Linked DNA regions of Nitrobacter winogradskyi Nb-255. The protein of the gene in region 3 interacts with the protein of the main gene of each other region in a pairwise test. Links are inferred from orthologs where the notes say so. Each region holds a gene or a part of one and is shown on either strand. Other genes may lie near its edges. The genes, in order: nusG, hfq and rho.

Region 1 (9,794 bases), 1.4 Mb from region 3 along the record:
CCGCTGACGCGGCGCGCGGCGAGGTCCGAATTCGATATGATGATGCGCCCCGCGAAATGGCGATCGATCTCGGCCACGACATCCGCCACCGGCGCATTGTCGACCACCAGTTGGCCCCGGCGCCACGCGAGCACCGCATGAGTGTCGGCCTGCCGGACATCCTTCACCTTGCCGTCAGCGTCATAGACGGCCTGCTGTCCTTCGTTGACCCGGACCTCAGGCTCGGCGTGCGTATGAGGAGTGACCGATACCGCATGCTCGGTCACCGTCACCTCGGTTGAGTTCTGACCCAGCCGGATATCGAAGGCGGTGCCGAGCGCGGTGGTCTGCCCGCCGTTCGCCTCGACAACGAACGGGCGGCTCGCGTCCTTCGCGACCTGGAAAAACGCCTGACCCCGCAGCAACGTGACCGTGCGCGTTTCCGCCGTAAATCGGTAGGAGATGGCGGAAAAGGCGTTGAGCTGGATGGTCGTGCCGTCAGCCAGTTCGATTGTCGGCATCTCTCCCGTGCCCGATATGGCGTTGGCCAGAAGTCGCATCGGGCCGTCGGAATAGACGAACGCGCTGCCGGCGAGCGCCGCGCCGAGAAACGCCACCGCAAGGGTCTTGGCGACGCGCGGGCGCGGCTTGACCTTGAAATTCCGCAGCGCTGGATCATTCAAAATGGCCGTGCGCGCTTCGCCCATCAGCCGCTGGGCCGCTTCGTAAGCCGCTCTGTTCTCCTCGCCCCGGTCGAGCCATTCCTCAAACGCGCGACTTTCGTGCGCGCTTTGATTGATGTCACGATTTTTGAGCACCCAGGCGGCGGCTTCTTCGTGTCGTTTGCGGCTTGCCTGCGCGGATTGGTCGGCTGTCATCGCGACTCCTGATCGCTTCTCACCCATCAGGGAGACGAGTGAATCCCCTTGTGAAGGACTCTTACTCGATACCGAGCAGGCGATCGAGGCAATGCGCGAGGGCCCGTCGAAGGTGGCGGTCCACCATGTTTCGCGAAATATTGAGCTTTCGCGCGATCTGGTCGGGCTCCAGCCGGTGGAGGCGATGCAGGATGAAAACGGCGCGCTGGCGCGCCGGAAGCTCGGTAATGGCCTCGCGCAAGACCGCAAGGCGGGCTTCGACATCCAGGCCGTAATCGGGAGCCGCCGTTTCGGCGGGGACGGCCAGCGCCTCAGCCTCGGTTCCTGAAAAAAGATGCTGCTCCAGCCGGGCGCGGCGCATCCGGTCGATGCCGAGATTGATCGCCGAGCGGCACAGGAACGCGCACAGCGAGCGCTTGTTCTTCAAAAGGTCGGGCTGCTCGGCAAGCTTGATATAGAGGTCGTGGACGACGTCCGAGACGAGGCCGCGCGCGCAGCCGCGACGCAGCACCGCCGCCTTGATGTCGGCATAGTGCGCTTCGATGGCGCGATCCAGGAGGTTGTCGCTGTCGAGAATACTGGCCGGCGCCACGCTACGATTCCTGTCCGAATAGGCAGGCATATACAGAGACAAATATCCTGCAGCGCAAGCTTCTAACTTTAGATCGCATCTAAACCTTGTCGTGCATTCGACAAGGATAAGGCGCTCCCGGCCAAGGCGGGCAGGGAATTCGGATCTTCAATCCTGGCCAGCTTTCTGGACAGGCTTGCAATGGTGGAGAAGCCACACTTTGCTGTCCGCGAGGGTGGGCGTCCCGTCGCAACAGGCGCCGTTGCTTCGATCCTGGAATGATCGAGGCGGAGTGGCGTTAGCGTTCTGTCGGGGAGTTCAACTGGTTATCTGGCAGGAGTGGCATGGCTATGAAATCCCAATGATTACAATGGGTGCGACCCTTTTCGCGCCTCAAATAGCCCTTCAAAAGCCCTACAAACTACAGAGGGGTCGCACCTCAACCAACTGCATTTTGCTCTCCTTCTGGTGGGGTCGGCGCGCCGTCGGCGGGCAGGGCGTCGAGCACTTTCGCGATAAAAGCAGGCGAGGGGCGGTTTCTCATCGGGGCACCTGCCATGTGTCCACGATGGTGCCGGCGAGTAACACTCCGATGTAGATCCAGAGCAGAATGTTGTCGGCGATCCTGCTCATGACGCCCTCGCCATTTCAGTGGTGACAATCTCCTGCCGGGCCACGGCCAGTGCGTCGTCAACGAATGTCGCGATGTCGCTGTAACTGTAGCGGCGCGTGCACATCAGCGAGCGGATTGCGTCGCTCTCGGTGCCGGTCGCCTCGAAGCGAATGAGATCGGCGGCCATGCGATCGACGATGTCGCCGTTGTTGGAGCGCAGGGGGACAACGTTGCCTTCATCAGCGGAGCGCATAAAGAAAGCCAGCTAAGCAAGACTACGAGAACCCCGCTCCGGCGGGGTTTTCTTTGCGGCAATTCGAGCAACCTTATGCCAGTTGAGTGCTTAGCCATCGTGATGAGCGCATCATCGCGCGCACGGTGTCAGGAGAATTTATGTCGATTCCGAATAAGAACGTAGACGACCCCTCGAAAGCCAATCTGAAGTCAGAGATGAAGTACAGCGTGCCGATCGATCGGCAGCGTGGAGCGCTGACCAGGAAGGAGTTACCCCTCATCGGCTCTCCTGATCGGAGTATGGGTCTGGGCAATCTCGGCGTGGACCAGCGATATTCCGATGAGCGGCTGGATTCCCTTGGGATTCGGAGGTGTTTCCATGCTCATGGTCGCGGTCGGCTTAATAAGCTGGATGTCTTACAGCAACCGTCGCGGTTATGACGAAGAGGCGTTAAGGCTCCCGATGTAATCTACCGGGCCTGTTGAGCAGGCTGAAGATCTCCGCCTGAGCCGGCGGGGGTTTTTTTATCAAATCCCCCGTGTCGCTGTCGCTCACCGCTTCGCATTCAATTCTGGATGTCGGGTCACACCCCAAAGATCGCCTCGGCGGGGTTTTCTGGCCCACTCGGCAAAGCCTTATCCACCAGCACCAGGATCATCTCCATGTGCTTCCGCAGCAGGGCCGCGTCGTCGCTGTCCTGCGCCGATCGAGCCAGCGTCCGGATGTGCTGCAAGGCTTTGACGGGATCGATGGCCGGCTCTTTATCCCCCTGTCGGGCTAATGCTTCCTGTCCACGCGCCTTTATCAGTGTTCGGATGTGACCCAAGTCCTGACGCTTATTCATAATACATCCTTTCGCTGGCTCCCCGCTCCGCCTTCAGCGGCAGCTCCCGCGTGTGGGAGTAGTCCTAGCGTGAGCTGAAATAGCTCTCGTAGATGTAGTCGTGATTGCCGATAGCTACCGCCTCGAACTCCTCCGCTGCGATCTGTCGAGCTCGTGCAGCGGTGCTGACCTGCACAGGAAAGCGGTCACCAAAATTCCTTCCCTTCTTCTAGGTCAACGGGGTCCTGGTCCATGTGTCGCGAATGAAGGGGGTTAAGAACTCGTAGCCGCTCGCTATCTGCGGCGGCTTCGGTCGCAACGATGCGAAATGTTTCCTGCGAGCGGGTTCCACTCGCGGCTGATTGGAGAATCCGTTCGGCCATTAACGCTTGTGTAGACGGATCCGGACGGACGTCCAGTGTGGCTTGCTCAAGCGCGCCTCGCATAACCGCAATTAGCCCTGCGTCAAACATGTAGAATCTCCGTTTTGGATGGCGCTCTACCATTTATGAGTGACGGCTGTACTGCGGAACTCCGACGACGATGAGTCGATAGAATTAAACTTCTGACAGGTTGAGCCACATCGTCACACAGCGATACGACTACTCATGCACATTTACCATCACCAACCATCGCGCGACCTTGGATGTACCGGTGTGCGGTTGGCTCTGACGATGCTGCTGGGATCGAATCGCAAACTCGAAGCGTGTTCGGGGGTTCCCTGAGTTAACTACCGATCCCTCGCCAGCTTCCGCTTCCCCCACCTATGGCCCTTCTTGCCTTCCGGGTTGCCGATCTGGGGCGGTTCCTCTCCAAATACAGCCTTGGCGAACGCTACCCGGGCCATGAAAACGAAAGGGCCGCCGTGCTCTGCCGCCTGGTGCAGCACCTTTGCCGCCAGTTGCCAGGGCGGGGTGTCGCAGTAGGATTATAGCAATCCTAAGTTGTTCTTGCAAAAAGCCCGCCAGGAGCGCGGCGGGCTTGAGGTGAGTGAAGAGACGCGCCAATTACCGAACCTTCTCGTCGTGATTGATGCATACAAACAAACCCGCCGGGAAGGCCCGGCGGGTAATTTTTGGTAAGAGAACAGGGCCTTGGCCCGTCTGCTTCTGAATTTCAGTGCTCAACCAGGACGTACCACTACCTCGTTATGGTAGCCATCGAGCTTTGCGTATCGGGCGTTCCAATCAAAGATGGTCTCCGTACCGTGCTTGGGGCCACCTTTCATCCGGCTCCCGCTGATGTCGGAACCGTATTCGCCAAGAGCGGTGTCATATCGCAGCACCGCCCAGGGCACCAGGTAATGCTCTTTGCCTATACCGAGGAATCCACCGAAACTGAGTACGGCGTAGGCTATTTCCCCGCTGGTCTTGTCAATCATCACACTTTCGATTGAACCAATTCTTTTGTTCTCCGCCCCATAAACAGCTTTACCAGACTCTCTATCGCTGATCAGATGATCAATCGTTTCTTCGGTTGCCATGCAGTTCTCCTAGGTTACTGAGAGAAGGGACTGGCGGGGGAAACGTTCCTACGGACGCGCGATCTGTCGCACGTCGGACAGACAGACTTGCGCCGCTTTGGCTAAACTGCCGCACTGTCATTTCGGTGCGGTCGGGCTCCCCTGTGATAAGCTGAGCCTCAAGACGGGAGGCCGGTCATGACAGAACGCCGCGAACTTTATCGAAGCCCGAATGGCGATTCCTGGTACTTGGGTCGGGAGCCCACGAACGGGCACGCCTTTATCATCCACCAGCCTAATTCCCCATCCTGCGGGCGGTTGTCGCATATTGAGCTTGGTGAATTCCTTCGGAGTGGAAAAGGCCCAGAACAGCAGGCATTGCTTCGTTTGATCGGCACACTCGTTGAAGTGCCACCATACGCTTAGTGACTGCTCAGGCGGGGTTTTCTACGAGCAACCTGATGCTGGCCGGGGCGTTATCAAACTGAGGTATCCCAGGACGCCTCCCGGTGACGGTCCCGGTGTCTAACTCCCCCTTGCCGAAGGAGTGACGTCGGGCCGTTACTCGGGGCGGTATCCATCGAACCGGAGTCCCTTGCCGACGAAAAAAGGATGCATGCCATGATGGAATTTTACGCGGGGGTGGCGATTGCCACCGCTATGATAGGCGCGGGGTTGCTGTTGTCGAAGTGAGGCGTGGGGTCAACTCCGTGGAGTTCTTTACCGGTCCCTCGCCAGCTTCCGCTTTCCCCACCTGTGACCCTTGTTGCCTTCGGGGTGGCCGATCGGGGGTGGCGTCTCGCCGTTCCATGTCCCGCTCTCGAGCCCATAGTGGTCACTGCACTGAATGAATGAAGGTGAAGGCGCACCAGACGATCGCGACGGCCTTGCGCGTGGAGTACGAAAGGGGTCGCACCGAGCCGAAGGGGTCGCACCTCGCTTGCAACCTATTGAAATATTTAGTGGTTGGCAGGAGTGGCAGGGCTCGAACCTGCGACCCCCGGTTTTGGAGACCGGTGCTCTACCAATTGAGCTACACTCCTAGTGGATGCTTCTATAGCGAACGTAAAACGCCCCGTCAGCCCCAAAATGCATCGAACCGGCTTCTGAAAACGCGCGGGAGGCGGCGAGTAGAAGTTCCTCATCCTGATCCGCCATTCATGGTGGCAGACGCGGCCAAGCCGTACCCTTGACCTTTTCAGTCGCCGGCAGTAGATAGCGGCACCTGCTGTCGGCCCGATTTGACGGATATCCGACGCGGCCCTGAATTCCCGGACAGTCCAGCCCGTTGGGCGGCTACCCTCCAGATAGAGGGTTGGGCGCGCGAGAGAGGCTGCCCGGATTTTTGCGAAACCAGACCGGCACAAAACGAACGCGGATCATCAACGATGGCTTTCAGCCCGTTCAAATTCCTGCAGGAAGTGCGCACGGAAACCGCGAAGGTCACCTGGCCGTCCCGCCGCGAAACCACGGTGACGACGATCATGGTGTTCGTGATGGTGGCTCTGGCGTCGATCTTCTTCTTCTTCACGGATCAGATTATCCGCGTTTTCATCACGTTCGTACTAGGTCTTCACTGACAGCACGAATGACGCGCACGGACTGAACAATGAGCATGCGCTGGTATATCGTCCACGCCTATTCGAATTTCGAAAAAAAGGTCTCGGAGTCGATCCGGGAGCAGGCCAAGCAGCGCGGGCTCGAGGATCTTTTCGAGCAGGTGCTGGTGCCGACCGAGAAGGTCACGGAAGTCCGGCGCGGCCGCAAGGTCGATACCGAGCGCAAGTTTTTCCCGGGTTATGTGCTGGTGAAGATGAACCTCACCGACGAGGCGTTCCATCTCATCAAGAATACCCCGAAAGTCACGGGCTTCCTCGGCGCCGAGAACAAGCCGATGCCGATATCGGAAGCCGAAGCCATGCGCATCATGCATCAGGTGCAGGAAGGCGTGGAGCGGCCCAAGGCGTCGGTTTCCTTCGAGGTCGGGGAGAATGTCCGCGTGGCCGATGGACCGTTCGCGTCGTTCTCCGGCGTCGTGGAGGAAGTCGACGAGGCTCGCTCGCGCGTGAAGGTCGCGGTGTCGATCTTTGGCCGCGCAACGCCAGTCGAGCTGGAATTCGGTCAGGTCGAAAAGGTTTAGGTTTCACCTCTCCCCGCCTGCGGGGAGATGTCGACCGCGTAGCGGTCGGGTGAGGGGGCCTTGCTTAATGGCCGCCCCTCACCCCGACCCTCTCCCCGTAAGAACGGGGAGAGGGAGCAGGCGATCATCGTGGGAGGTGAGGGCGGTCGCCAGCCGCTTGAGCCATGACCACAAACAGGAGTGACGCATGGCAAAGAAAGTGACCGGATACCTGAAATTGCAGGTGCCGGCCGGTGCGGCGAACCCCTCGCCACCGATCGGTCCCGCGCTTGGTCAGCGCGGTCTCAACATCATGGAGTTCTGCAAGGCCTTTAACGCCCAGACCCAGAAGGAAGAAAAGAACACGCCGATTCCGGTCGTGATCACAATCTACGCGGATCGTTCCTTCACCTTCGAGATGAAGACCCCGCCGATGGCCTACTTCCTCAAGCAGGCGGCGAAGATCCAGTCGGGCTCCAAGACGCCGGGCCGCGATGCCGCTGGCACGCTGACCAGGGCGCAGGTGCGTGAGATCGCCGAGAAGAAGATGAAGGACCTCAATTGCGACACCGTCGAGGCAGCCATGAGCATGGTTGAAGGCTCCGCCCGTTCGATGGGCCTTCAGGTGGCGGAGTAACGAACCATGGCAACCGGAAAGCGTTTGAAGAAATCCCGTGAGGGCATTGACAGAAATAAGCTTTATCCAATCGCGGATGCGATCAGGATGGTTAAGGAGCGTGCCACATCGAAGTTTGATGAGACGATCGAGATCGCGATGAATCTCGGCGTCGATCCGCGTCACGCCGACCAGATGGTGCGCGGCGTCGTCACGCTGCCGAACGGCACTGGCCGCACGCTGCGCGTCGGTGTGTTCGCGCGTGGCGCCAAGGCCGAGGAAGCCAAGGCCGCCGGCGCGGATGTGGTGGGCGCGGAAGATCTTGTCGAGACCGTGCAGGGCGGTACGATCGCATTCGATCGTTGCATCGCCACGCCGGACATGATGCCGCTGGTCGGCCGCCTCGGCAAGGTGTTGGGCCCGCGCGGCATGATGCCGAATCCGAAAATCGGTACCGTGACGATGGATGTCGCCGGCGCCGTGAAGGGCGCCAAAGGCGGATCGGTCGAATTCCGTGTCGAGAAGGCGGGTATCGTGCAGGCCGGGATCGGCAAGGCCTCTTTCTCCGCGGAGAAACTGGTCGAGAACGTCAAGGCGTTGGCGGACGCGGTGGCGAAGGCCAAGCCGGCCGGAGCCAAGGGTACCTACGTCCAGCGTATCGCGGTGTCCTCCACCATGGGCCCGGGCGTCAAGGTTGAGCCGGGAACCGTGCTCGGCTGAGATCGGGTGAATGAGACGATCGAAGCGGGTTCGGAGTTTCCGGGCCCGTTTTGACGTTTTGATCGCGCGGTGAAGTCGATTCTTGTCGGTGTTAGTCAGGTGTGAGGCGCGTTCTTCGAAGCTGGCCGGAAAATTGCATGATTTAGGGCTTGGCAACGCGGCGAAGATTGGTTAAACACCGCGCTCCGGACGCGTGGGCTTCTGTTCGCGCGTTCGCGTTCGTTTTCCAAAACCCAACGAGACAGGAGAACCTTGTACCTTCCCATGGCCATTTCGCATGGTTCGGGAGGGCGGGGAGCCAGTTTGCTGGGTTGGTGCGAACGGGGGTCTTCGGACCGTTCCTGGGATTATTTCCGGGAATGGTATTGGTGATCCCGTCCTGTCCGAGACTGCAGGCGCCGGCGACAAACGAGTGTTTGTTCAATGGCTTAATCATATGGCCTGCATAGACGGGTGAAAACCGGATTTCGCTTTTCGCCGCCGTGAGCGGAAAGCAGCGGATTGGGTTCGAACCTCGACCCCGGTGCCAAATGGCTGTCAGGCCGTGGGAGCCGGGAGGGCAGGCTACTGAATGTCGTCACGTCTCGTGTGTCCCGAGACTGTTGTCTTGGGATCTGGTGGAACGGGTCGACGGGTGTAACCCCGGTGTCCTTGCCTTGGGCGTCCTTAGCCTTGGCAAAGCCACCACATGGAAAGAGCTTGCTGTGGAACGAGCGGCAAAAAAAGAAGCGGTCGAACAGCTCAACGAGACTTTCAGGACGACGGGCGTCGCGATCGTTGCTCATTATTCCGGTCTCACCGTGGCTCAAATGCAGACCCTGCGCAAGCAGATGAAGCAGGCGGGCGCCTCGGTGAAGGTCTCGAAGAACCGTCTCGCCAAGATCGCTCTCGAAGGCACGGACGTCGTTGCCATCGGCTCCCTTTTGAAGGGGCCGACCGTGATCGCGACTTCCAGCGATCCGGTGGCGGCGCCGAAGGTGGCCGTCGAATTCGCCAAGACGAACGAGAACTTCGTCGTGCTCGGCGGCTCGATGGGCAAAACCGTCCTGGACGTGAACGGGGTGAAGGCTCTCGCCTCGCTGCCGTCACTCGACGAACTGCGCGGCAAGCTGGTCGGCCTTCTGGTCGCGCCGGCGACCAAGATCGCCCAGCTCTCGACGGCGCCCGCGGCCAAGCTCGCGCGCGTTGTCCAGGCCTATGCCTCAAAGGACGAAGCGGCGTAGGGCCCTTCGCAAGTCAAATCTGGTTCGAACCGAATACGTTAAAGGAATATATCGATGGCTGATCTGCAGAAGATTGTTGACGACCTCTCGGCGCTGACCGTGCTCGAGGCTGCCGAACTGGCGAAGCTGCTCGAGGAGAAGTGGGGCGTGTCGGCCGCCGCCGCCGTGGCTGTTGCGGCTGCGCCGGGCGCCGGCGGTGGCGCTCCGGCCGCCGAAGAGAAGACCGAGTTCACTGTCGTGCTCGCAGCCGCGGGCGACAAGAAGATCGAGGTCATCAAGGAAGTTCGCGCCATCACCGGGCTCGGCCTCAAGGAAGCCAAGGATCTGGTCGAAGGTGCGCCGAAGCCGGTCAAGGAAGGCGTTGCCAAGGACGAGGCCGAGAAGATCAAGGCCCAGCTTGAGAAGGCTGGCGGCAAGGTTGAACTCAAGTAACCGTGGGAGGTTACCTGAGTCATTGAGACTTCGATCTTAGCGCGCCAGGGTGAGAGCCGAAGATTGCCATGTCAAGTGGAATCACTGGCTCAAGCCTCAGGCGAGGCAGGCGAAGCCGGACAT
Region 2 (9,825 bases), 1.5 Mb from region 3 along the record:
CCGGCACCGGCAAGGAACTTGTCGCGCGCGCGCTTCATGACTACGGCAAGCGTCGCGGCGGTCCGTTCGTCGCCGTCAATATGGCGGCGATTCCCCGCGACCTGATCGAATCGGAGTTGTTCGGTCACGAACGCGGCGCATTCACGGGCGCGAACGCCCGCGCGTCGGGCCGTTTCGAGCAGGCCGAAGGAGGGACTCTCTTTCTCGACGAAATCGGCGACATGCCGATGGAGGCGCAGACACGTCTGCTTCGTGTGCTTCAGCAGGGTGAATATTGCACCGTCGGGGGAAGGACGGCCATCAAGACGGATGTCCGCATCGTTGCGGCATCCAACAAGGATCTTCGTGTCCTGATTCAGCAGGGGCTGTTTCGCGAGGATCTTTTTTTCCGCCTCAACGTGGTGCCGCTGCGCCTGCCGCCGCTCCGCGAACGCATCGAGGATCTGCCGGATCTGATCAGGCATTTTTTCGTGCTTGCCGAAAAGGATGGACTGCCGCCCAAGAAGCTGGACGCGCTTGCGCTAGAACGCTTGAAGCGGCACCGCTGGCCCGGCAACGTCCGGGAGCTTGAAAACCTTGCGCGCAGGCTGGCCGCGCTCTACCCGCAGGATGTCATCACCGCTCCGGTGATCGATTGCGAGCTTGCATCTCCCGAGGCGACCTCCGGAAGTAACGCCCAGAACATCAATAGTCTCGGTGGCGCCGTCGAGATGTACATGTCGTCGCTTTTCTCAGGCTCCCCGAACGGGCTCCCGCCGCCTGGCCTGTATCAACGCGTTCTCAGGGAGATTGAGGTCCCGCTTCTCACCGCCGTGCTGGCGGCGACGCGCGGCAACCAGATTCGCGCCGCCGACCTTTTGGGTTTGAACCGCAACACGCTCCGTAAAAAAATCCGCGATCTGGATATCCAGGTCTACCGTTCCGGAGGATAGGTAGCCGAGTCTACCGGCAGTTTTTCCGCCATTCACGATCGAACCGGACTCAATCGATTGTTGCCAGTCGCGGCTGATGTTCGCGCCGCGGAAATGTCCCAATTGTGCAACATTGTTGTATGATTGCATCAGTTCGCTGGTTGCGCCAGCCAGCTTAAACGCCCAGCTTTCACGCGGATGACCACAGCAGACACGCCGGTTCCCTCGCACGATCCGACATTCGCCGAGTCGCGTGGCTGGGCGATGCGCCGGCTATTGGCGCCCGTCGCGATCGGCCTTGCGCTGCTGTCGGCATTCCTGACTTTCGTGGTTTTGGTTGGCCTCACGCCGATCGAGCCGACGCACCGGGTCGTCATTACGTTTCTGCTGGTCGACGCCGGCATCATCCTTCTGCTCGTTGGCATCATCGCCCGCGAGGTCTGGCGTGTCGTGCAAGCCCGCCGCCGGGGGCGCGCCGCGGCGAAGCTGCATGTGCAGGTCGTCGGTCTTTTCTCGATCATCGCCGTTCTGCCGGCGGTCGTGGTGTCGGTCGTCGCCAGCGTCACGATCGATCGCGGCCTTGACCGTCTGTTTTCAGGGCCGATCAAGGAGGTTATTGAGAACTCGCGGATCGTCGCACACGCTTATGCGAACGAGCATGCCCAACTGATCCGGGGCGATATCCTGGGCATGGCCAATGACGTTTCCAACGCACGGCCGCTCTACGACCAGGACCGCGTGACATTTCTCCAACTCCTGACCTCCAGCGCCAAGGCTCGCAACCTTCCCGGCGCGATGCTGATCGATAAGGAGGGTCATCTGCTGGTATCGGCGCAAACCGGCATCAAGCGAGCCTACGACACGCCGAACCCCGACATTCTCAAGAATGTGAATGAGGACGATCCGCAGATCGCGCTCATTCCGGAGGCGAACTACGTCGCCGCCGTCATTCGCCTTCGCGCGTTTCAGGACACGTTCCTTTACGTCGCGAGATTGCTCGATCCCTATGTCGTCTCGCAACTGAAGCAGACCGAGTCGAGCATTGTCGAATACGCCACGATCGAGGCTCGGCGTCTTGGCATCCAGGTGGCGCTCGCGCTGATGTTCGCTGTGATTGCGCTGACCATTCTGATGGCGTCGGTATTGCTAGGCCTCAACTTCGCGGACCGGTTCGTGGCCCCCGTCCGACGCCTGATGAACGCGGCCAACCTCGTATCCACCGGCGACCTGAACGTTCAGGTTCCTGTTTTGAAATCCGAAGGCGACCTGGCGCAGCTCGGCGAGACATTCAACAAGATGACCGCCGAATTGCGCACTCAGCGCGACGAACTCGTTAATGCGAGCGGCCTGATCGACAGCCGGCGCCGTTTCATCGAGGCGGTGCTGTCGTCGGCCAGCGCCGGCATCATCGGCGTCGACGGCGCCAACACCATCCGCATCCTGAACCGCTCGGCGGAGAAGCTGATCGGCCATTCGGAATCAGAAACGCTCGGACATCCGCTATCCGAGGTCATCCCCGAGCTGAGCGATCTCATGCAGACGGCGAGGGAGGGGGCGCAACGGCTGGTGCAGGGCCAGATCACGCTCAATCGCGACGGCAATGAGCGTAACATCTCGGTGCGCGTCAGCGCCGAGCAAACCAGTCAATCGCGTGACAGCTACATCATCACCCTGGACGATATCACGGAGCTTGTGACCGCGCAGCGTACGTCCGCGTGGGGCGATGTGGCGCGACGTATCGCTCATGAAATCAAGAATCCGTTGACACCGATCCAGCTTTCGGCCGAGCGCATCCGCCGTAAATTCGGCAAGGTGATCACTCAGGACAAGCCGATCTTCGAGCAATGCACCGACACCATCGTGCGTCAGGTTGAGGATATCAGGCGGATGGTCGATGAGTTCTCGCGTTTCGCGCGAATGCCGAAGCCCGTGATGGAAGGAGAGGATGTCGCCGATACGGTCCGCCAGACGGTTTTCCTCATGCGTGTCGGACATCCCGAGATCGATATCGAAGCCGACATCAGGCAAGAACCGATGCGCGCGCAGTTTGACCGGCGGCTGATCTCGCAGGCGCTGACCAATATCATCAAGAACGCGGCCGAAGCCATCGAAGCGGTGCCGCCGGAGGTGCTCGGAAAAGGCCGGATCGACGTCATCGCCGCGCAGGAAGAAGACGACATCATCATTGACGTGATCGACAATGGTGTCGGCTTACCGAAAGTTGCGCGCGCGCGGCTGCTGGAGCCTTACGTGACGACACGCGAAAAGGGTACCGGCCTTGGTCTTGCGATCGTGGGGCGCGTTCTGGAAGACCACGGCGGAAAGCTCGAGCTCAATGACGCGTCGGCGATCAGGCCGGAAGCGCGGGGAGCCTGGATGCGGTTGCGGTTTGCAGCGACGGGGCCAGCGAATGCGGGAACCATTGGGGATGATGGAGCGACTAACGGGGATACCCTGACCGGAAAAGAAACAAAGACTGAGGTTGCGACCGGCGGCTGACGAGGCGGATCCAATTCATGGCACATGACATTCTGATTGTTGACGACGAGGCGGACATTCGCGACCTGGTTGCGGGCATCCTGGAAGATGAGGGGTTCACGACCCGAACCGCGCGCAACAGCGATGAGGCGCTGGCGGAGGTTTCAAGCCGCCGTCCGCACATGGTGTTTCTCGACATCTGGCTGCAAGGCAGCAAGCTCGATGGGCTCCAGCTGCTGGAAATGATCAAGCAGGACAGCCCCGATATGCCGGTCGTGATGATCTCCGGTCATGGCAACATCGAAACGGCGGTCGCGGCCATCAAACGCGGCGCCTATGACTTCATCGAAAAGCCGTTCAAGGCCGATCGGCTGATTCTGGTGGCGACGCGTGCGCTCGAAACGTCGCGCCTGAAGCGCGAGGTCCGTGAACTGAAGCAGCTCGCGCCGGCGGCAAGCTCGCTGGTTGGGCGTTCGCCATGCATGAACCAGCTTCGGCAAACCATCGAGCGCGCGGCGAAAGCCAACAGCCGCATCATGATCGTCGGCCCGTCCGGGTCCGGCAAGGAACTGGCGGCGCGAACGCTTCATAATCAGTCGAGCCGTGCCGAGGGGCCGTTTGTTGTCATCAACGCCGCTGCGATCACGCCGGAGCGAATGGAGTCCGAACTGTTCGGCGTGGAGCAGGTCGACGGTCAGCAGCCTCGCAAGGCCGGTGCGCTGGAAGAAGCGCACGGCGGGACGCTGTTCATCGACGAGATCGGCGATATGCCGCGCGAGACGCAGAACAAGATCATGCGGGTCCTGGTCGATCAGACCTTTCAACGCTCAGGCGGCGCAACCAAGATCAAGGTGGATGTGCGCATCATTTCGTCGACAGCGCGCAATCTGGAGGAGGAAATTGCAGCGGGCAGGTTCCGTGAAGATCTCTATCACCGGCTGTCGGTGGTGCCGATCCGCGTTCCGCCATTGTCCGAACGCCGCGAGGATATTCCCGAACTGATCGAATTTTTCATGGACCATATCTCCGCCACGAGCGGTTTGCCCAAGCGCCAGATCGGCGATGACGCGATGGCGGTGCTGCAATCGCATGTCTGGCCGGGCAACGTCCGGCAACTCCGAAACAATGTCGAGCGCGTAATGATCCTGGCAGGCGGAGGCCCGGAGGTCATCATCACCGCGGATATGTTGCCGCAGGATGTCGGCTCCATGGTCCCGGCGATGCCGTCGGGCGTCAATGGCGAGCACATCATGGGCTTGCCGCTTCGCGAGGCCCGCGAGGTTTTCGAGCGCGACTATCTGATCGCTCAGATCAGCCGCTTCTCCAACAACATCTCCCGGACCGCGGAGTTCGTCGGCATGGAGCGCTCGGCGCTGCATCGCAAACTCAAGGCGCTCGGCGTCAACTAGATTGTTGCTCTGACGCATGGTCATCCCGCGAAATCGTATTCATCTCGATCGAGAACAGGTAACGCTGAGGTAAACCTGCTGAATGTCGCGCATCGCTTATGTCAACGGCCGGTATCGCGATCTGCGCGATGCCTGCGTCAACGTCGAGGATCGCGGCTACCAGTTTGCCGACGGTGTTTACGAGGTTTGCGAGGTGCGCGGCGCGAGGCTGGTTGATTTTCCCCGGCACATGGCCCGGTTGCAGCGGTCGATGCGCGAATTGCGGATCGCCGAACCGATGCCGATCACGGCGCTCGGCATCATCATGCGCGAGGTCGTGCGGCGGAATCGCGTGACCTACGGAATCGTGTATCTGCAGGTGACTCGCGGCGTGGCCCGGCGCGATCACGCTTTTCCGCCGAACCCGGTCAAGCCGGGCGTCGTCGTCACGGCCCGCGCGCTGGATGACGAGAAAAAGCAGCAAGCCGCCGCCGCCGGCATTTCTGTCATTACTCTGCCGGAGAATCGTTGGCCGCGGGTGGATATCAAGTCAGTGGCGCTGCTGCCGAATGTTTTGGCAAAGCAGCATGCGCGGGAAAAGGGAGCCCATGAGGCGTGGTACGTCGATAGTGACGGATTCGTCACCGAAGGCGCGTCGAGCAACGCCTGGATCGTGACGAAGGACGGCCGGGCCGTCACCCGGTCAGTGGACCAGGGCATTCTGGCGGGCATCACGCGGGCTGTTCTCATGGAAGTCCTGAGGGCTTTTCAGATCAGGCTTGAAGAGCGCCCGTTCACGCCGGCGGAAGCCCGCGAGGCGGCCGAAGCGTTTGTAACCTCGGCTTCTCAGATCGTCATGCCCGTGGTCGCGATCGACGGCCAGGTGGTGGGGGATGGTCGGCCTGGCGGTATTGCAAGGCGGCTTCGAGAGGAATTCCACCGCTTTTCAGCATTTTCCTGATGGTTTTTGTGTATCCGGGTAAACCCGCGGACCCGAACCGGCTTGCGTAACATCATACTCTGCCTTCTAATCCGGGGGGCCGGGTCCATGAGGAGGATCTCAGAGGGGAGCCGGCGGGCCATGAAACGCTCGGGAGGGCTGCTTCCGGCTCCAAAAAGCAAAGTTAAACTGCGGGATAACAAAAATGGCGATAGACCGCGCACAAAACCTACAGGACACTTTCCTCAACCACGTCCGTAAGACGAAAACGCCTCTGACGATCTTTCTGGTAAACGGAGTCAAGCTCCAGGGAATCGTGACCTGGTTCGACAATTTCTGCCTGCTGCTCAGGCGCGACGGTCATTCACAACTGGTCTACAAACACGCGATTTCGACCATCATGCCGGGTGCTCCGATCCAGTTGTTTGAAGGCGGCGAGGATGCTCCGCTTTGAGCACATACTTGAAAGTTTCCTGATTGGACCCCCGCCAGTTCGAGGGGAGCACCGACCCGTCGGGGTCGATGCGGGGCGAGCCAACCGGACGAGCGATCGTCATCGGCCCTTACGTGCGGACGCGGGGCGGCGATGCCGAGACGCCGCGACGATCCCTGCGCAACACCGACGCCCGGCTGGATGAAGCCGCCGGTCTCGCCAAGGCAATCGACCTCCATGTGATTCAGGCGATCGTCGCTCCCGTCAGCCAGATCAGGCCCGCGACATATCTCGGTAAGGGCAAGGTCGAGGAGTTGCAGGGCTTGATCGCCGCCGATGGAGCCGGTCTCGTGGTGATGGACTGCGCGCTGTCGCCCATTCAACAGCGCAATCTGGAAAAGGCCTGGAGCACAAAGGTGCTGGACCGCACCGGCTTGATCCTCGAAATCTTCGGGCGCCGCGCCAAGACCAAAGAGGGCGCGCTTCAGGTCGAACTCGCTCATCTCAACTATCAGCGCAGCCGTCTGGTGCGCTCCTGGACCCACCTCGAACGGCAGCGTGGCGGCTTCGGATTCATGGGCGGGCCCGGCGAAACCCAGATCGAGGCGGATCGCCGCCTGATCGGCGATCGCATCACGCGACTGGAAAACGAACTCAAGAAGGTGCAGGCGACGCGGCGGCTGCATCGCGCCGGGCGGCAGCGCGTGCCCTATCGCGTGGTCGCGCTGGTCGGCTACACGAATGCCGGCAAATCGACGCTGTTCAATCGATTGACGCGCGCGGACGTTCAGGCCGCCGACATGCTGTTCGCGACGCTCGATCCGACGCTGCGCTCGCTCGCGCTGCCTCACGGCGGAAAGGCCATGCTGTCGGACACCGTCGGATTCATATCTAATCTGCCGACCCAGCTCGTCGCTGCTTTCCGCGCGACGTTGGAGGAGGTGATGGAGGCGGACGTTATCCTTCATGTTCGTGACATTTCGCATGAGGATACGGAGCCGCAGCAGCACGATGTCGAAGCCGTGCTGCATCAACTCGGCATCGACCCCGACGGACCGGCGCGCATGATCGAGGTCTGGAACAAGATCGATCGCTTCGATGCGGATCAGCGCAAAGACCTGGAGAACGTGGCTGCACGCCGTTCGACGGATGTGCCGCGTTTTCTTGTTTCTGCCGAAACCGGCGAAGGGGTTGAGACGCTGCTTGCGGCGATCGAGGATCGGCTGGCGGCAACCCGAACCACGCTGGATCTGTCGGTCGACGCCTCGGATGGCGCGGCGATCAGCTGGCTGCATCGGAACTCCGAGGTGCTCGCCAAGGAACTACGCGACGGCCGCTACGACATGACCGTCAGGGTCGATGAGACAAAACGTGACATACTCGTCAATCGGTATGGCGCGGCGCCACGTCCGCTTTGATTTCCGCTCGCAAAGCAAGGCCGCGCAAGGATGGTCTTGACCGGCGGAACGCCGGACTATTCCATGTCCATCAAATCACATGAAAGCCGCAGGAGATTTCCGTGAGCTATCAGGATACATCGCTTCTGATCGACGGAAGGTGGCGCCCCGGCGCCTCCGGCAAGACGATCGCCGTCCTCAACCCCGCGACCGAAGAACAGATCGGAACGGTCGCTCATGCCGATCGGGCCGATCTCGACGAGGCGCTCGCCGCTGCCGACAAGGGGTTCAAGATCTGGCGGGCGGTCGCTCCGTTCGAGCGCGCCAGGATCATGCGTAAGGCGGCAGCCTTGCTGCGGGAGCGAGTCGAGCGCATCGCAACGCTGATGACGATGGAGCAGGGCAAGGTTCTCGCTGAAGCCAGAATCGAGACGCTGGCCGCGGCCGACGTCATCGAATGGTTCGCGGAAGAGTCCCGGAGGGCGTATGGCCGCGTGATTCCCGCGCGGGGCCCGGGCATCTACCAGATTGCGATCAAGGAGCCGGTTGGTCCGGCGGCGGCTTTCACGCCGTGGAATTTTCCCATCAATCAGGTCTGCCGCAAATTGTCGGCAGCGCTCGCCGCCGGCTGTTCGATCATCGTCAAGGCGCCCGAGGAAACGCCGGCGTCTCCAGCCGAGCTGCTCCGCGTATTCATCGACGCGGGCGTGCCCGACGGCGTCATCAATCTCGTTTTCGGTGTGCCTGCCGAAATCTCCGAGTATCTGATCCCGCATCCGATCATCAGGAAAATATCCTTCACAGGCTCGACGGCGGTGGGCAAGCAACTCGCGGCGCTTGCCGGACTGCACATGAAGCGCGCGACCATGGAACTCGGCGGTCATGCGCCAGCCGTCGTGTTCGACGACGCCGACATCGCAAGCGCGGTGAAAATCATCTCGGACGCCAAGTTTCGTAACGCCGGTCAGGTCTGCATCGCGCCGACGCGCCTTCTCGTGCAGGAAAAGGTGTACAAGGATTTCGTCGGCAAGTTCACGGAGGCCGCCAAGGTGGTTAGAGTCGGCAACGGGCTCGACCCTGATTCAACGATGGGATCGCTTGCCAACTCGCGCCGCGTTTCCGCCGTGGAAGGTTTTGTTCAGGACGCGATCGGGAAGGGCGCCAAGCTCGCGGCGGGTGGACATCGCGTCGGCAACAAGGGTTATTTTTTCGAGCCGACAGTTCTGGTTGACGTGCCGAAGGAAGCCCGCGCCATGAACGAGGAGCCGTTCGGCCCCCTGGCGCTGATTTCGCCGTTCTCGAGTTTCGACGAGGCCGCCGAAGAATCGAACCGCCTGCCATACGGCCTCGCGTCCTATGCGTTCACCAGTTCGACCAGGACGGCAACCGCCATTGGCGCGGCCATTGAGAGCGGAATGGTCGCCATCAATAATGTCGCTCTCGCTTTGCCGGAAAATCCATTCGGAGGCGTCAAGGATTCAGGTTACGGTTCGGAGGGAGGAATCGAGGCGATGGAATCATATCTCATCACCAAGTTCATCAGCCAGACCGGCGTGTAAGCAGCGCGTTTCGCCCTAACGCTTAACGCGTTTCCTTCTGCTTCGCCTCGTTCCACAGCGCATCCATCTCGGCGAGAGATGCATCCTCGAGCGAACGGCCCTTCGCGGCAAGCGCGTGTTCGATATGGGCGAACCGCCGTTCGAATTTCGCGTTTGTCGCACGCAGCGCGGTTTCGGGGTCAGCATCGACATGGCGCGCGAGGTTGACCAGTGCGAACATGAGATCGCCGGTCTCAGACGCGATCTCGGACCTGTCGCCGCGATCCAGCGCCGCCTCGATCTCGTCAGCTTCCTCGCGGATCTTGTCGAGCACGGCTCGCGGGTCGTTCCAGTCGAAGCCCACGGTCGAGGCTTTTCGCTGCAAAGCCATCGCGCGCGTCAACGCGGGCTGACCGGCCTTGATGTCCGCGAGCAGACCCGAAGCCGGCGTTTCCCTCATCGGCTTGCGCGCGGCGCGCTCCGCCTTTTCTTCCGCCTTGATGCGTTCCCATGTTCCTTTCACATCGGATGGCGCGATGTATCCTGCATCGTCGGGAAAGACATGCGGATGCCGCCGGATCATTTTGCGCGTGATCGCCTCGACCACATCCCCAAACGAAAACGCATTCCGCTCTTCCGCGATGCGCGCGTGAAAGACGACTTGCAATAGCAGGTCACCAAGCTCGTCGCAGAGATCAACCAGATCGTTGCGCGCGATCGCATCCGCCACCTCGTAGGCT
Region 3 (10,018 bases):
ATCAGCGGTTCTGATCCACGCCATATCGCCATTGCCGGCTAATCCGGACGTCGCTGCCGGCGCCTGTCGGCGAACAGCTTCATGATCGCCGCGGCTGTCTCCTCGATCGACCGGCGCGTGACATCCAGTTGAGCCCAGTCGTGTTTCACACTCAGGCGGCGAGCGTGAATCACTTCCTCCGTGACAGACTGCCGATCGATATAGGCTTCATTGCCAGGCCCCGCGCCGATGCTCAGCAACCGGTTCTGCCGGACCTGAATCAGGCGCTCAGGCGCTGCATGAAGACTGACGACCAAGGGATTTTTCAACGTTTCCAGTTGGCGCGGAATAGCGATCCCCGGCACCAGCGGAACGTTCGCGGTGCGGGTGCCGCGGTTGGCGAGGTAAACCGACGTCGGCGTTTTCGACGTGCGGGATACCCCGACCAGAACCACATCGGCCTCTTCCAGGCTTTCGACGTGCTGCCCATCGTCATGCATCATCGTGTAGTTCAAGGCGTCGATACGCTTGAAATAATCCGCGTTCAGCGTGTGCTGGGCGCCAACGCGGCCGGTGGTGTCGGCGCCAAGATAAGCCTGAAACAATTGCATGACCGGCCCGATAATCGAAAGGCTCGGGCAGTTGATCTCCTGGCACCTGGCCTCTAGCCGGACCGCGACATCCTTTTCAAGCAGCGTGAACAGGACGATTCCCGGCGCTTCCTCGATTTCCGCAAGAACGCGGTCGAGTTGCTTCTCGCTGCGGACCAAAGGGTAGACGTGCTCAATAGGCGTGACACCGGCATACTGGGCGGTCACCGCGCGTGACACGGTGATCAGCGTCTCGCCGGTCGAATCAGACACAAGGTGAAGATGAAAATCGCGACCGGTCCCAGGCGCCATGGCCTTGCATACCCTGTGTATCGTTGTGGAGACCTGGACGCAATTCCACCTGTCATGTGACAGACGCGGGATAACCTCGATTCTTCTTCACAAGGTCTCCCGAAGGGAAAACTCTGAGCTGTCTCCAAGGATAGCGGGATCGTGTGGATTTGTCTCTTGATAATCACGCGCGATTGCGGGGTAAGCCCATGGTTCTGCGACGATCTTTCGATTGATCGCGAATGCCTTGGATTGCCGTGCCGATGTGGGCAAGGTGCGAAGAACACCGGGACGACATTGCGTTCCCTCAATTCACCGTCACATAGACTCAAACTGAAGAATTTTAAGAGTTTCTTTAGAAAGAGTCGCTTGCGGATATCGTTCCGTTTCTGGCAGGTATCGGGCGCTCCAGCAGGTCGCAAGGCCGAATTCCCCTGAACGAGACGATCGATGTACGAGTGGATCAAAGCCTTTCATGTGATTGCGATCATTTCCTGGATGGCGGGAATGCTCTATCTGCCGCGGCTGTTTGTCTATCACTGCGATGCGGAGATCGGCTCGAAACAGTCCGAGACCTTCAAGGTGATGGAGCGGAGGCTGTTCAAGGCAATCATCAATCCCGCGATGATGATAGCCTGGGGACTCGGCCTTTACATGATGTGGGAGCGGCAGTGGTATGCGGTCGGCTGGTTCCAGGGCAAGCTGGGGCTCGTCATTCTGATGTCCGCCGTTCACGGCTATTTCGCACGCCGCGTCCGCGATTTCGCTGCCGACCGCAACGTGATGAGTCAGAAATTCTATCGTATTATCAATGAGGTCGTGACGGCCCTCATGGTAGGCATCGTCATTCTCGTGATCGTCAAGCCATCCTAGATAGCGATGGCTTTGGATCGAATCGATCCAACCATGAACGTGATCAATTCCAGTATTTTGAGACGCGGGATGTAGGCGGAAAACCGCACCACACTTCTCCTCATCCTGGTCTAGGGCCGGAAAACTTCATCAAAACGGTCTGCCAGCACCTCCTTGCGCGGAGGCGTTCGATTTTCTATATTGCACGTATTCCCACCCTATGCAGGCGGATGTGGCCGCGTTCCGGTTTCTGAATCGAGCCGGCCGCCACGTCAGGTTTGAAGCCTTTCGGTGATCTTCCTCGCTTGATGTTTTTTCCGGTACGGGCAGGACCGCGGTCTTTCCTTTCGGTCGTCGTCCGCATCTTCCCGAACCCACCTGGCCATTCTTCTCTAGCATTCCACAGGACTCTCCCAATGCGGGAAATGAAACTTCAAGACCTCAAGGCCAAGACTCCAGCCGAACTCGTCTCGTTTGCGGAGGAGCTTGGGGTCGAGAACGCCAGCACCATGCGCAAGCAGGAGCTGATGTTCGCCATTCTGAAGCAGCTTGCCATTCAGGAAACCGACATCATCGGCGAGGGTGTCGTCGAGGTCCTCTCGGATGGCTTCGGCTTTCTGCGCTCGCCCGATGCCAACTATCTGCCGGGTCCGGACGATATTTACGTTTCACCTTCGCAGATTCGCCGCTTCGGCCTGAGAACCGGCGACACCATTGAGGGGCACATCCGCAGCCCCAAGGAAGGCGAGCGCTATTTTGCACTGCTGAAAGTCAATACGCTCAATTTCGAAGACCCCGAGAAGTCGAAGCACAAGGTCAACTTCGACAACCTGACGCCCCTGTTTCCCGATCAGCGGTTTCGCCTCGAACTTGAAGATCCTACCCGCAAGGATTTGTCGGCGCGGGTCATCGATATCGTCGCTCCGATCGGCAAGGGCCAGCGCGCCTTGATCGTGGCGCCGCCGCGCACCGGCAAGACCGTGCTGATGCAGAACATCGCGCACTCCATCACCGCTAATCATCCGGAGTGCTATCTGATCGTTCTTCTGATCGACGAGCGCCCGGAGGAAGTCACCGACATGCAGCGCTCGGTGAAGGGTGAAGTCGTATCCTCGACTTTCGACGAGCCCGCGGTGCGTCACGTTCAGGTCGCCGAGATGGTGATCGAGAAAGCCAAACGCCTGGTCGAACACGGACGCGATGTTGTCATCCTGCTTGATTCGATCACGCGCCTTGGCCGCGCCTACAACACCGTGGTGCCCTCCTCCGGCAAGGTGCTGACCGGCGGCGTCGACGCCAACGCCCTGCAGCGGCCGAAGCGATTCTTCGGCGCCGCCCGTAATATCGAGGAAGGCGGGTCACTGACCATCATCGCCACCGCGCTGGTCGATACCGGAAGCCGGATGGACGAGGTGATCTTCGAAGAGTTCAAGGGCACCGGCAATTCTGAGTTGATCCTCGACCGCAAGGTCGCCGACAAGCGCACCTTCCCGGCGATCGACATCGCCCGCTCCGGAACGCGCAAGGAAGAACTCATCACCGATCCGCAACTGCTCAAGAAGATGTATGTGCTGCGGCGCATCCTCAATCCCATGGGCACCATGGATGCGATCGAGTTCCTGCTGGACAAGCTGCGCAACACCAAGAACAATTCCGAGTTCTTCGAGTCGATGAATACCTGATCGCCATCGATCGGGGCGAGCAGCGCTCGCGCGAGCGACAGTGTTCAGATTTCCAGCCGTTTCGATCCTTACATGAGCTCGTTGAGCGCATCGGGTTGCGTGACCGGCAGCGAGCAGGACTGACCGCGGCAGATGAAGGCGGCGCTCTGCGCCACGGCCGAAAGCTTTGCGCGCGCCGGATGATCGGCCGGTAGCGCATCGGCATGTGGAGCATGAAGCACGATGCTTGTCGCGTACGGCAGTTTTCGCGCGGCGCCGAGCAGCGCGGCGGCTTGTGCATCCTCGCCGGCCACGACGATCTCCGCGCCAGTGAGACGGAGATCGAGCGCATTCATCAGCGAGAGCTGACCAAAGCCCTTCTCGGTCGCGCGCGGCAGCAAGGCGGCGAAGTGGCTGTCGATCCGGTCGCGCCATTTCGCATCACCGGTCAGCGCGGCGAGACGCACCAGGTTTTGTGCAATCACTCCGTCGTGGTTGGGGATGGCGTCGTCTTCGCTCGAATGCGGCCGCACGATCAACCCCTCGGCGTCGTCGGCCGTCAGATAATAGCCGCCATGCGCGGCGTCGGCGTAGTGAGTGTCCAGCGTGGATTGCCAGCGTAGCGCCTGCTCGAGGAATGTGCCGTCGCCTGTGGCCTCGAACAATGCAAGCGCGGCGCGCGCCATCGTGGCGTAGTCGGAAGCGAGCGCCGGAATCAAAAGCCTGCCCTCGCGCCAGGAATGCCCCAGCCGCCCGTCACGGGTCATCATGGTCCGAATGAAGTCGTAGGCGGCGCGGGCGATCCGCAACCAGTCCGGCTTGTCGAAGACGCAGGCCCCGTGAACGAGAGCGGCGATCATCAAACCATTCCAGTCGGCGAGTATCTTGTCATCGAGTCCGGGACGAACCCGGCTTTCACGACGCACCAGCAGCTTCTTGCGCAGCGCGCGCATGTGAGCGCTATCGTCGTTGGCGACGTCGATGCTCTTGAGGCGATTGGGAATGTTGCGTCGCTCGAAGTTGCCGTTTGCCGTGATGTCGTATCGCGCGGCGAAATCAGCGGCGTCGGCGGCGCCCAACACATCGTCGATCTCGCTCAGCGACCAGACATAGAACCTGCCCTCCTCGCCTTCGGAGTCCGCGTCGAGCGACGAAGCAAAGCCACCTTCCGCTGTCAGCATTTCCCGGCGCAGCCAATCGACCGTTTCGATCGCCCGCTCACGGTAAAGCGGATTCTTGCTGCGCGCATAATCGAGCGCGAGCAGATCAAGGATCTGCGCATTGTCGTAAAGCATCTTTTCGAAGTGCGGCACCAGCCACCTGTCATCGACCGAATAGCGCGCATAGCCACCGCCAATGTGGTCGTAGATGCCGCCCTGACTCATCCGTGTCAGGGTCAGCGTGGTAGCCGCAAAGAAGCGGTCGTCACGGGTGCGAGCGCCGGCGCGCCAGAGAAGTTCCAGCACGGAGCATTGGGGAAACTTCGGTGCGCCACGGAGGCCGCCGTTCACCGGATCGGTTGAACGCATGATGGCGACGGCCGCGTTATTGAGTTCGGCGACGCCGAGGTTAGCCGGGCTTTTGGTCGTCGCACGCTCGGAGAGCCGAGCGATCAACGTGTCGCGATGGCGTGCGATTTGGTCGGGCTGATCGCGAAAAACCCGCGCCACCGATTGCAGAACATCGGTGAAGGCCGGACGGCCGAAGTCCGGCAGCTTTGGAAAGTACGTGCCGCCCCAGAACGGCGATCCGTCGGGCGACAGAAACATCGTCAGCGGCCAGCCGCCCTGTTCGCCGAGATGATGCAGCGCGCTCATATAGATCTGATCGATATCCGGCCGCTCCTCGCGATCGACCTTGATGCAGACGAACAGTTCGTTCATCACCGCGGCGACGTCGTCGTCCTCGAAGCTTTCGTGCGCCATGACATGGCACCAGTGACAGGCGGCGTAACCGATCGACAGCAGGATCGGACGGTTGCTGCGCTGCGCTTCGGCGAGCGCTTCCGGTCCCCACGGCCACCAGTCGACGGGATTGTGCTGGTGTTGCAGCAGATAGGGACTGGTTTCCGCGGACAGACGGTTAGCAAGACGGCCTGAGCTTCCAGCGGCTTGGTTCATGTCGGGAGGTCCTTCGGATAATCCACGAAACAGGAAGGGCACGGCGTGTATGTCGCGATAACTTTGAAGTCCGGCCATCGATGCAATTCAAGCCATAGAGCCTTTCCGCTTCTGATAGAATCAGAAGTGGGCTCCATGATTTTGATTTGACGCGTTTTCCTCACGCGAAGCGGTGTCCATCCTCGGGTCAAGCCCGAGGACATGCTTCGCTTGAAAACGCTCCAGGTTTAAAGACATAAGTCATGCATCCACGAGAGCAAACCATCTTCGCGCTGTCATCGGGCCGGCCGCCGTCGGCGATTGCTGTCGTGCGCGCGTCGGGTTCGCAGGCCGGGACCGCGCTTCGTAAACTCGCAGGCGCCATTCCGGCTGCGCGCACGGCGAAGCGTGTCTTGCTGCGCGACAGCGTTGGTGAAGCGATCGATGACGCTGTCATCCTGTGGTTTCCCGCGCCTGCGAGCGCAACCGGCGAGGATATCGCGGAGTTTCACGTTCACGGTAGCCGCGCGGTGGTGAATGCCTTGATCGCGGCGCTGTCGTCGATCGACGATGCGCGCGCGGCGGAGCCGGGAGAGTTTACACGGCGCGCTTTCGAGAACGGCAAGATCGATCTCACCGAAGCCGAGGGCCTCGATGACCTGATTCATGCGGACACCGACCGCCAGCGCCGTCAGGCCTTGCGCCAGTTGCAGGGTCTGCTCGGCGATCGCGCGCGCGGTTGGCGCAAGGAGCTGATCGATGCCTCGGCTTTGATCGAAGCCGGAATCGATTTCGCCGATGAAGAGGATGTGCCGGAGGATCTCGCGAGACCGGCGCTGGAAAAGATCGCGCAGCTTCGTCGCGAGATCGAGCAAACCCTTGCGGCTTCAGCGCGGGGCGAGCGCCTGCGCGACGGCCTGACGGTCGCGATCGCCGGCCCGCCGAACGCGGGCAAGTCGACGCTGCTCAATCGTCTGGCCCGTCGCGAAGCGGCAATCGTTTCGCCGCACGCGGGAACGACGCGTGACATCATAGAGGTGTATCTCGATCTCGACGGTTATCCGGTGACGCTCATCGATACGGCGGGCATTCGCGAGACTGACGATCCCGTTGAGCAGGAGGGCGTGCGGCGGGCCCGCGATCGCGTCGCGAAGGCGGATCTGGTGTTGTGGCTTTCGGATGATCATGGCGGTGAGCCGGACCAAACGATTCGTTCTGGGGAGACGTCGCTCTGGCTGATACGCAACAAGATCGATCTTGCGGGCCCGGAGAATGATGGGGCGAAGCCGGGGCGGTTCGAGACGAAAGCCGGACAGAGCGCGCCGCCGTGGCGGTTCCGTATTTCGGCGTCGCGGGGCGACGGCGTTGATGATCTGGTGTCGGCGCTGACGGCCTTCGCGGAAAAGCTGCTTGGATCGAGCGAGGCGGGTGTGATCACGCGCTTGCGGCACCGCAACATATTGCGGGATGCCGTCGCATCGCTGGCAAAGGCGGAAACGCTGGCGGGCCGGGGCGACGAGCTTGTGGCCGAGGAATTACGAATAGCGATTCATCTCATGGGACGGCTGCTCGGCCGTGTCGATATAGATGATATTCTCGATTCACTTTTTAAGGAGTTCTGCATCGGTAAATAATGAATTCAGTTCATTTTAATGATGCATTAACCATCGCGTTTGCTCAAAGAGCGGTGACGCGATGTTCACGTGAAACACTGACTCGGTCTCCCTCAAATCCAAACTTTCGCATCTTTCGCGCGTGCGATAAAAGTCGCTCGGGAAAACGTGCGAGAGGCTGATGACAGCATCATTTGACGTCATCGTTATCGGGGGTGGTCACGCCGGCTGCGAGGCCGCGGCCGCTTCCGCGCGAACCGGCGCGCGAACCGCGCTGGTCACCCATCGCTTTGCCACCATCGGCGCGATGTCGTGCAACCCCGCGATCGGCGGTCTCGGAAAGGGCCATCTGGTGCGGGAGGTCGATGCCCTCGACGGTTTGATGGCGCGCATCGCCGATGCCGGCGGCATCCAGTTCCGGATGCTCAATCGTCGCAAGGGACCGGCGGTGCGGGGTCCGCGCGCCCAGGAGGATCGCAAGCTCTATGCCGCCGCGATGCAGGCTGCGATTCGTGAAACCGCGAACCTCGAAGTGATCGACGGCGAGGCGGACGACTTGATTGTCTCCGGCGGGAGGATCGCCGGCGTTCGCCTGACCGACGGCCGGCGGATCAAGTCCGCGGCGGTGGTCGTCACCACCGGAACCTTTCTGCGCGGTCTGATCCATCTCGGCGAGAAAAGCTGGCCGGCGGGACGAGTCGACGAGGCGCCGGCGCTCGGCCTTTCCGCCTCGTTCGAGCGGATCGGTTTCGCGCTTGGCCGGCTGAAGACCGGAACCCCGCCGCGGCTTGACGGCACGACGATCGACTGGGCCGCGGTGGAGATGCAACCCGGAGACGACCCGCCGGAGCCGTTTTCGGTGCTGACCGCGCGGATCACCACGCCTCAGATTCAATGCGGCATCACCCGCACCACACCGGCGACGCATGATCTGATCCGGACCAATGTGCATCGTTCGCCGATCTATTCCGGCCAGATCACCAGTTCAGGTCCGCGCTATTGCCCGTCGATCGAGGATAAGGTGGTCCGCTTCGGTGATCGCGACGGGCACCAGGTCTTTCTGGAGCCGGAAGGTCTCGACGATGCGACGGTTTATCCCAACGGGATTTCCACCTCGCTGCCGGAGGAGGTCCAGCTCGCCATTCTTGCGACGATCCCCGGCCTTGAGAACGTGAAAATGACCCGGCCGGGTTATGCCATCGAATACGACCATGTCGATCCTCGCGAACTTGAGCCGACTTTGCAGACCCGGCGAATGCGAGGGCTGTTCCTGGCCGGCCAGATCAACGGCACCACCGGTTATGAGGAAGCGGCGGCGCAGGGCCTTGTCGCGGGTCTGAACGCGGCGTTGGCAGCGGGCGGCGGCGATCCGGTGGTGTTCGATCGCGCCGACGGTTATCTCGGGGTGATGATCGATGATCTCGTGACCCGAGGGATCACCGAGCCCTATCGGATGTTCACCTCTCGCGCCGAATATCGTCTGACGCTCCGGGCCGACAACGCCGACCAGCGGCTGACGGACAGGGGAATTGCCCTCGGATGCGTCGGGGCGGGACGCGCGGCGTATCATCGGGCCAAGATGGCGGCCTTGCAGGCGGCAAAGCAAGGGGCGATGTCGCTGTCGGTGACGCCGAACGAGGCCGCCCGACACGGACTCTCGCTCAATCGCGACGGCCATCGCCGGTCCGCGTTCGAACTGTTGTCCTATCCGGAGATCGGCTGGCGCGAGGTGGCCGCGATCTGGCCCGAACTCTCGGCCATTGATCCCGCGATTGCCGAGCATCTGGAGATCGACGCCAAGTATGATGTCTATCTGAAGCGACAGGCCGCCGATGTCGAAGCATTCCGCCGTGACGAGGGGTTGGTTCTCACCGAGATCGACTACAGCGCGGTGCCGGGTCTCTCCAACGAAGCGAGAAACCGGCTGGAAAAGGCTCAGCCGCTTACCGTGGGGCAGGCGGGCCGCCTCGATGGAATCACCCCCGCCGCTTTGGGGATTCTGGCGGCCTATCTGCGCCGGGAAGCACGACAGCGAACAGCCGCCTCGGCGTGATGATCGTCCTCGATCGGATCGGATGTTTCACGTGAAACATCCGCAAAGGGAGGTAGCCGCAACGCGGCAGAGGGCTGTCGGCCAATGGCCGACTGATCCATATCCCCGTCGCCTAAACGTCTGGCCAGGAATCCGAGACGCGTCTATGCTGGATGGAATGTCCGCGCCCCTGCAAAAGTACTCGCCATGTTCGGCCACAGACAAGGCGGCCGCGCTGGCGCTGACCCCCGTTTCGTCCGAGACCGAGGCGCGGCTGGATGCCTATGTGGATCTGCTGGTGCAATGGCAGACAAAAACCAATCTCGTGGCGTCCTCGACGTTGCCCCAGCTCTGGACCCGCCACATCGCCGATTCGCTTCAGCTTTTGGCGCTGGCTCCGCAGGCCAAATGCTGGGCCGATCTCGGCAGCGGCGGCGGCTTTCCCGGCGTGGTGCTGGCCTGCGCGCTGGCGGATATTGAAGGCGCGCGGGTCGATCTGGTCGAGCGCAATGCCAAGAAAGCGGCCTTTCTCCGTGAGGCCGTGCGGATCACCGCGTCGCCAGCCTCCGTTCACCTGATGGATATCGGGGATTATGTGGACAGATCGGAGGATCGGATCGATTGCGTGACCGCGCGCGCGCTGGCGCCTCTACAAGTGCTACTTGGTTTCGTAGAGCCGCTGGTGAACAAGGGTGCTAAGGCCTTGTTTCTCAAAGGACAAGATGTAGAAGCTGAGTTGACGGAAGCCACCAGATATTGGAACATCGAACCTCGGATTCATTCAAGCTGCACCGGCGGACAAGGCCGGATCGCCGAGTTCGATCATATCGAGCGGCGCGATCGTCGTGGCGCAAGGCAGGCATGGCGTGGTTCATGACGGTAATTGACGATATCGACCCGC

The links.
Region 1: the proteins of rho (region 3) and nusG interact in binary tests that used the Escherichia coli proteins (3 or more experiments, as listed by UniProt). The link is inferred for Nitrobacter winogradskyi Nb-255 from one-to-one orthologs.
Region 2: the proteins of rho (region 3) and hfq interact in binary tests that used the Escherichia coli proteins (3 or more experiments, as listed by UniProt). The link is inferred for Nitrobacter winogradskyi Nb-255 from one-to-one orthologs.

The regions. Positions count from the first base shown.
Region 1 is NC_007406.1:1,470,134-1,479,927, forward strand. Bases 5,161-7,935 are described here. They hold nusG (transcription termination/antitermination protein NusG), read left to right. Parts: upstream 5,161-6,170; coding sequence 6,171-6,701; downstream 6,702-7,935. Other genes in these bases: secE (preprotein translocase subunit SecE), read left to right, coding at 5,950-6,141; rplK (50S ribosomal protein L11), read left to right, coding at 6,889-7,317; rplA (50S ribosomal protein L1), read left to right, coding at 7,324-7,935. Also shown: NWI_RS06940 (FecR family protein), read right to left, coding at 1-857; NWI_RS06945 (RNA polymerase sigma factor), read right to left, coding at 919-1,479; NWI_RS06950 (hypothetical protein), read right to left, coding at 2,058-2,294; NWI_RS06955 (hypothetical protein), read right to left, coding at 2,860-3,120; NWI_RS06970 (PRC-barrel domain-containing protein), read right to left, coding at 4,223-4,582; more of rplA, read left to right, coding at 7,936-8,016; rplJ (50S ribosomal protein L10), read left to right, coding at 8,721-9,239; rplL (50S ribosomal protein L7/L12), read left to right, coding at 9,294-9,671. UniProt on the Escherichia coli protein: Part of the processive rRNA transcription and antitermination complex (rrnTAC). The complex forms an RNA-chaperone ring around the RNA exit tunnel of RNA polymerase (RNAP).
Region 2 is NC_007406.1:1,573,926-1,583,750, forward strand. Bases 4,741-7,546 are described here. They hold hfq (RNA chaperone Hfq), read left to right. Parts: upstream 4,741-5,922; coding sequence 5,923-6,171; downstream 6,172-7,546. Other genes in these bases: NWI_RS07500 (sigma-54-dependent transcriptional regulator), read left to right, coding at 4,741-4,798; NWI_RS07505 (D-amino-acid transaminase), read left to right, coding at 4,881-5,738; hflX (GTPase HflX), read left to right, coding at 6,195-7,546. Outside these bases: ntrC (nitrogen regulation protein NR(I)), read left to right, coding at 1-932; NWI_RS07495 (sensor histidine kinase NtrY-like), read left to right, coding at 1,110-3,410; more of NWI_RS07500, read left to right, coding at 3,428-4,740; more of hflX, read left to right, coding at 7,547-7,568; NWI_RS07520 (NAD-dependent succinate-semialdehyde dehydrogenase), read left to right, coding at 7,670-9,106; mazG (nucleoside triphosphate pyrophosphohydrolase), read right to left, coding at 9,129-9,825. UniProt on the Escherichia coli protein: RNA chaperone that binds small regulatory RNA (sRNAs) and mRNAs to facilitate mRNA translational regulation in response to envelope stress, environmental stress and changes in metabolite concentrations.
Region 3 is NC_007406.1:113,490-123,507, reverse strand. Bases 1,263-4,261 are described here. They hold rho (transcription termination factor Rho), read left to right. Parts: upstream 1,263-2,128; coding sequence 2,129-3,394; downstream 3,395-4,261. Other genes in these bases: NWI_RS00530 (thioredoxin domain-containing protein), read right to left, coding at 3,463-4,261; hemJ (protoporphyrinogen oxidase HemJ), read left to right, coding at 1,311-1,733. In the rest of the region: NWI_RS00550 (Maf family protein), read right to left, coding at 1-32; NWI_RS00545 (pyruvate, water dikinase regulatory protein), read right to left, coding at 39-881; more of NWI_RS00530, read right to left, coding at 4,262-5,493; tRNA uridine-5-carboxymethylaminomethyl(34) synthesis GTPase MnmE, read left to right, coding at 5,736-7,106; tRNA uridine-5-carboxymethylaminomethyl(34) synthesis enzyme MnmG, read left to right, coding at 7,267-9,138; 16S rRNA (guanine(527)-N(7))-methyltransferase RsmG, read left to right, coding at 9,296-9,994; NWI_RS00510 (ParA family protein), read left to right, coding at 9,991-10,018. UniProt on the Escherichia coli protein: Facilitates transcription termination by a mechanism that involves Rho binding to the nascent RNA, activation of Rho's RNA-dependent ATPase activity, and release of the mRNA from the DNA template.